2 regions of the Bacillus sp. EB106-04-04-XG123 genome follow, and region 1 is predicted to be linked to the other one. Evidence: a T-box and tRNA genes for the amino acid it is inferred to sense, from the RefSeq annotation. Region 1 holds a T-box; the other holds one or more tRNA genes.
The links. A T-box is a leader RNA that pairs with one kind of tRNA and senses whether it is charged. The one in region 1 lies ahead of tyrS (tyrosine--tRNA ligase), so its partner is inferred to be a tRNA-Tyr.
Positions count from the first base shown of each region.

Region 2: it encodes a tRNA-Tyr, which carries the amino acid that the T-box ahead of tyrS (tyrosine--tRNA ligase) is inferred to sense. The anticodon was not compared.

Region 1 covers NZ_JBYTDZ010000005.1:102,476-105,889, reverse strand. Annotated here, with positions in the region: gene estA (lipase EstA) at 1-297, opposite strand, end outside; gene AC3WTB_RS15515 (antibiotic biosynthesis monooxygenase family protein) at 556-912, shown strand; gene tyrS (tyrosine--tRNA ligase) at 999-2,267, opposite strand; T-box leader at 2,321-2,552, opposite strand; gene acsA (acetate--CoA ligase) at 2,611-3,414, opposite strand, start outside.
Region 2 covers NZ_JBYTDZ010000004.1:9,123-12,536, forward strand. Annotated here, with positions in the region: gene AC3WTB_RS13055 (MurR/RpiR family transcriptional regulator) at 1-818, opposite strand, end outside; gene murQ (N-acetylmuramic acid 6-phosphate etherase) at 833-1,744, opposite strand; tRNA gene AC3WTB_RS13065 (tRNA-Glu) at 1,965-2,039, shown strand; tRNA gene AC3WTB_RS13070 (tRNA-Val) at 2,046-2,121, shown strand; tRNA gene AC3WTB_RS13075 (tRNA-Thr) at 2,125-2,197, shown strand; tRNA gene AC3WTB_RS13080 (tRNA-Tyr) at 2,226-2,310, shown strand; tRNA gene AC3WTB_RS13085 (tRNA-Gln) at 2,315-2,386, shown strand; gene rocF (arginase) at 2,523-3,414, shown strand, end outside.

The DNA of each region.
Region 1 (3,414 bases):
TAACGTGTTCGCCCCGCCCATACTATGAGCCACAATATCTACTTTTTTGGCACCCGTTTTGTTTAACACATCTTGGACGAATTTAGATAGACGCGGACCATTGTTGCGGTTATTTCCTGTTTTGTCTATGAAATCGATAGCATATAATTGGTTTCGATCCCAGCCTTGTCCAACCAAGTAACTTTTAATAGAATAAAAGTTATAAGAGGCACCACCAATACCATGCACCATCACAACTGGATTATGCTCAGCCGCCTTCACCTCTTTCGGCTGGATAAAAGCCATTGAACCAATCATCAATGCAAGTGCAACGAGAATTTGCAAACTCCTTTTCTTAACAAAAATCACTTTCATTCCCCCTTATTCATCTTATACGACTCTATTTTATAAAAGAAAAATATGTCAGAAAAGTGAACAAGGTAATGTTTATAAGATGATTTTACAGAAATATAAATAATCAAAAAGCACCTTGGACTTTTTTAAATTCAAACAAAAAGACTACGAGACCTTCTTTCTTTCATATATAATATCAATAGACAAAGGAGGTTCTACTAGATGCTATTCACGCAAACCCCTGCTCCACCCTACTATGCCGTGATTTTCACATCAAAACGAACAAATGTTGAGCAGAAAGAATACGCTGCTGCTGCTCAAAAAATGGAAGAATTAGCGAAAGATTTAGATGGGTTTCTTGGAATAGAAAGTGTACGAGATGAACATGGTGTTGGGATCACTATATCTTACTGGAATTCATTAGCAGCCATCAAAGAATGGAAAGCACATACAGCACATCAACGTGTTCAAAAAAAGGGGAAAAAGGATTGGTATGAATCCTATACTACCCGAATTTGTAAGGTAGAACATGCTTATACAAACAAAGATTCACTCCTTGAACAAGAAACAGACGAATGAGCAACTTCTACATAAAAAAGAAAAGCACCTCAATGTACACGAACATTTGAGGTGCTTTTTCATGATGTTAACTGTTTCATAAAGATTTATTTATACGTCACAAGGAAGTATTTCTTTTTCCCTCTTCTTAAAACGGTAAATTGGTTTTCAATTCGGTCGTCAGCTGAGAGAACATAGTCTTTATCTGTTTGTCTCTCTCCGTTGATGGAGACAGCACCATTTGTGATATCTTCACGTGCTTGACGCTTTGATGGAGACAGCTTTGATTCCACAAGAATATCAACTAGTGTTAATTCTTCTGTGCTGCTTTTCTCCATTGATGGAACATCCTTAAAGCCTACTTTCACTTCTTCAGCTGTAAGAGATTTGATCTCGCCCTTAAATAGTGCATTTGAGATGTTGACTGCCTGTTCTAGTGATTCACGGCCATGTACAAGTGTTGTCACTTCCTCTGCTAGACGGCGCTGCGCTTCACGCTTTTCAGGTGCTGTTTGCACTTTTTCTTCGTACGATGCGATCTCTTCTTTTGATAAGAACGTAAAGTATTTTAAGTATTTCACGACATCACGGTCATCTGTGTTGATCCAGAATTGGTAGAACTCATATGGAGACGTTTTTTCTTTATCTAACCAAATGGCGCCGCCTTCTGTTTTACCAAACTTTGTGCCGTCTGCTTTTGTGACAAGCGGCATCGTCAGACCGAATGCTTTTGCCCCTTCTGCTTCAGACTTACGGATCAACTCAAGTCCAGATGTGATATTTCCCCACTGGTCACTTCCGCCGATTTGCAGCTTACAATTTTCATTTCTGTAAAGGTTTAAGAAGTCTAAAGACTGCAGGATGACGTAGCTGAATTCTGTGTAAGAAATCCCTGTTTCGATACGTGAGCTCACGATATCTTTTGCCAGCATAAAGTTTACACCGAAGTTCTTTCCAATATCACGAAGGAACGTGATAACATTCATTTGGCTGATCCAGTCGTAGTTATTCACGATGACGGCCGGGTTCTCGCCTGCTTCAAAATCAAGAAATTGAGACAGCTGTCCTTTGATTTTATCTGACCACTGTTCGACGATTTCTGCTGGGTTGAGTGAACGTTCTGCTTTTTTGAAACTAGGATCGCCAATGAGTCCAGTTGCGCCGCCAACAAGAGCAATCGGGTGATGACCTGCTTCTTGGAATCTGCGTAATGTTAAAATTGGCAATAGATGACCAATGTGTAAGCTGTCAGCTGTCGGATCAAAGCCGGAGTATAGCTTGATTTTCTCTTCTGCTAATAATTTTGTTAAACCTTCTTCATCTGTTTGCTGCTGAATTAATCCTCTAAACGATAGCTCTTCCATCAATTGACTCATATCCAAATCTCCTTTGTTTAAAATGAAACATAAAAAACGCCCCTTCGAATGAACGAAGGGACGATATATATCGCGGTACCACCCTGCTTAAAAGACAAAAAATCTTGTCTTTTCACTTACACTGATAACGGATAGATCCGTTCTTTCACTAATCAGGGCATGCTCCTTTTCGTAAAAGCGGTTCGTGAGGGTAATTCGAATATCTCTTTGTACTGACTTGCACCAGCCGTCAGCTCTCTTAAACAGGGAAAGATCATTCTACTGAATCTCAGTCAAAACCTTTTCATATTCAACTAATGTCATTTTTAACACACTTTTGATATCAAGTCAACTGATGAAAAAATTAATCTTCCATTGTCGAAAGGTCGCCAGCAGGTAAATTCAGCTCCCACGCCTTTAGCACACGTCTCATAATTTTTCCGCTTCTCGTTTTTGGCAGTTTGTCTTTAAACTCAATTTCTCGCGGTGCCGCATGTGCTGCGAGCCCTTTTTTCACAAACGTACGAATCTCTTCTTTCAGCTCATCTGTCGGCTCATATCCGCTTCTGAGCGCAATAAATGCTTTAATAATCTCACCGCGGACCGGATCTGGCTTTCCAATGACACCAGCCTCTGCAATGGCTGGATGTTCGACCAGTTTACTTTCTACCTCAAATGGACCGACCCGCTCTCCTGACGTCATGATGACGTCATCGACACGTCCCTGGAACCAAAAGTATCCGTCTTCGTCCATATAAGCTGAATCTCCTGAAACATACCAATCTCCCGGCATAAAGTAAGATTCATATTTTTCAGGATTGTTCCAGATCGTATGCATCATAGAAGGCCAGCCTTTTTTAATCGCAAGGTTGCCCATCCGGTATGGCGGAAGTTCATTTCCTGCATTATCCACAATCGCCGCTTCTACGCCTGGAATTGGTTTTCCCATCGAGCCCGGCTTGATGTCCATGCATGGATAATTACAAATCAGCTGTGCACCCGTTTCTGTCATCCACCAAGTGTCGTGAATTCGCTTGCCAAAAACAGCATCTCCCCAGCGGATGACTTCTGGATTAAGAGGCTCTCCCACACTTAGCACATGACGGAGCGAGCTGAGGTCATATTTTTGAATGAGGTCATCCCCTGCCCCCATGAGCATTCTAAAGGC
Region 2 (3,414 bases), on a different contig from region 1:
GTCTTGTCAATATATTGCGCTGTCTCTTCATATTGACGAGAAGCTAAACTGAGGAACAAGACATCAATTAAGTAGAGCTGTGCCATTCTAGAGGAAGTGGCAGCACTGCGAAAAGGTGCTTCATTGGAACCGGACGTCGATAGGTGAACATCACATAAAGCAGAAACGCTAGTATGACCTGGATGTGTTAAAGCAATGGTTTTCACTTGGTTGTCTTTTGCGAGCTGAAGGGCTTGAATGATGTCTAACGTTTCTCCTGAAAAGGAGATACCAAACACAATGTCATTCTCTCCTGCATTTGCAATGACCGTAGATGCAATGTGCATGTCAGTGAAGGCTGTCGCTGCATAGTTAATTCTGAGAAATTTCTGCTGGGCATCAGCTGCGACGATGCCAGATGCACCAACACCGATAAAATGAATTTGGTTTGCATTCAGCAGTAATTGAACAGCCTTTTCTAAAGCATCTGCATTTAAAATAGAAGCGGTGTCCTTAATCGATTGAATCGAGTTTCCTGCTGTTTTTTGAATAATGGATTGAAGCGGTTCATCTTGTTCGATATCTCTGTAGCCTTGTTTATCGTCATGCATCAAGTCTCCAGCGATCCGCATTTTTAAATCTTGATAGCCATCCAGCCCGAGAGATTTACAAAGACGGATGACTGCAGAGCTGCTTGCGCCGGCTGCCTGACTGATTTCGTGTACTGTACTTTTAATGACTTTGTCAGGATGGGCAAGGATATAGTCTGCAATGATTTTTTCAGATTGGGGGAGCTTTGATTTGATTGTGTGTAGTAGGGTAAGTCCACCTGCTGACATGAGCTCTGCCTCCTTTAGGATTGATAACGTGAGATCGCTTTGTCGATGTGGCCATTCGTTTTGCTCAGTAAATCTTTGGCTGTTTTCTTGTCTGTGTTTGTTTGGAGCATGACGATGGCAGTTTTGACTTCTAAGTCTGCTGCTTCGAGAGTCTTTACGGCTTGTTCGTAGGAAGCATTTGTCACATGTTGAATGATGGTGATGGCGCGTTCTTTTAATTTATGATTGCTGACTTTTACATCAACCATCAGGTTTTCATATACTTTGCCTTGTCTGACCATGACTGAGGTGGAAAGCATATTTAAAATCATTTTATGAGCGGATGCGGCTTTCATTCTTGTTGACCCAGTAATGGCCTCTGGTCCTACAATGACCTCAATGGCGCAATCTGCAAGCTCGCTAATTTCTGCTTGTTCATTGCAGCTGAGTGCTACTGTTTTAGCTCCAATTGACTTTGCATAGTTTAAAGCGCCGATGATATAAGGGGTCCTACCGCTTGCGGCAATTCCGACGACTGTATCTTTTGATGTCAGGTGGATGTGTACTAAATCCTGTTTGCCGGCTTCTTCACTATCTTCCACATCTTCGGCAGCTTGAGAAAAAGCTGAGTCTCCGCCTGCCATGATGCCTACAATGACATCAGGTGAGACGCTATAGGTTGGGGGACATTCGACAGCATCCATTACGCCAATTCTGCCGCTTGTTCCGGCGCCTAAATAAACGAGTCTGCCTCCATTTGAGATGGATTCATAGGCAAAGTCACTTGCTGTTTTGACATGGGGAAGTACAAGGTTGACTGCTTGAGCGACCTTCATATCTTCTTTATTAATCATCTGGAGTATTTCAAGCGGATCTGCTTGAGAAATTCCCATTGTGTTGGGGTTTCTTGATTCTGTTGTCAAAGAACGCAGTTGAGATGGCTGCATGTGACATACCTCCTTATTTCTTCATTTTCAGTATATTGAGTATGATATGAAATTTCAATATTATATTTGAATATTGAAATTATATTTCAGTCGAAATGTTGAATAAATAGGGAGTAAATAGTTAGAAAATAAAAAAAATAAAAATCCCCTTTACAAAAGGGGGACAACCTGTATATAATAACTTTTGTCAGCTTCACGGAAACAACAAACTTGACAAACTGGCCCGTTGGTCAAGCGGTTAAGACACCGCCCTTTCACGGCGGTAACACGGGTTCGAATCCCGTACGGGTCACCATGATGTGGAGGATTAGCTCAGCTGGGAGAGCATCTGCCTTACAAGCAGAGGGTCGGCGGTTCGAGCCCGTCATCCTCCACCATATGCCGGTGTAGCTCAACTGGTAGAGCAACTGACTTGTAATCAGTAGGTTGGGGGTTCAAGTCCTCTTGCCGGCACTGTTTTTTCTTTATCAATTCCATATGTGGAGGGGTAGCGAAGTGGCTAAACGCGGCGGACTGTAAATCCGCTCCCTCCGGGTTCGGCGGTTCGAATCCGTCCCCCTCCACCATTTTTGGGCTATAGCCAAGCGGTAAGGCAACGGACTTTGACTCCGTCATGCGTTGGTTCGAATCCAGCTAGCCCAGTTAAGACACCTTTTTCAAAAAGGTGTCTTTTTTTATGTTGGCAGAGAGAATGTATAACTATTCAAAATGTTGTCGAGTTGAGTCAGAAGGCATCAAGAAAGTAAAATATAAGCATGAACGGAAAGGGGATGTACATATGGGAGAGCAAAAGAAGGTCACGATTGTTGGAGTTCCGATGGACTTGGGGCAAACGAGAAGGGGCGTCGATATGGGGCCGAGTGCGATTCGTTGTGCAGGCGTAAAAGAAAAATTGGAAACGCTCTCATTTGATGTGGAGGATCTCGGAGATATTCCAGTTGAACAAAGAGATGATGAGAAAGGTTTATATACAAGTGAAAAGCTGAAAAATTTAACGGAGAATGCTGGTGCGAATCAGCTGCTTGCTGAGAAGGTTGACAGTATTGTGCAATCAGGTTCGTTTCCGCTCATTTTAGGTGGTGATCACAGTATTGCGATTGGCACACTTGCTGGGGTAGCCAAGCATTATGAAAACTTAGGAGTCATTTGGTATGATGCACACGGGGATTTGAATACGGAGGAAACCTCTCCTTCTGGAAATATTCATGGCATGCCGCTTGCTGTCAGTCTCGGTTTTGGGCATGCAGATTTAACGAACATTGGCGGTTATTCACCTAAATTGAAACCTGAAAATGTCGTTATAATTGGTGCTCGATCTTTAGATGAAGGAGAGCGGGCATTGATTCGAGAGAAAGGCATTAAAGTCTATACGATGCATGAAATTGATCGTTTAGGGATGACAAGGGTGATGGAGGAAGCTATTGCTTATCTAAAGGAAAGAACAGATGGTGTCCATCTCTCGCTTGATTTAGACGGGCTAGACCCAGCGGAATGCCCTGGTGTAGGCACTCCGGTAGCAGGCGGCATTAGTTACCGGGAGAGTCATCTTGCAATGGAGCTTTTAGAGGAGGCGGGTATTTTAACGTCTGCTGAATTTGTTGAAGTAAATCCGGTTTTAGATGAGAAAAACAAAACAGCAGAAGCGGCTGTGGCATTAATTGGATCGTTAA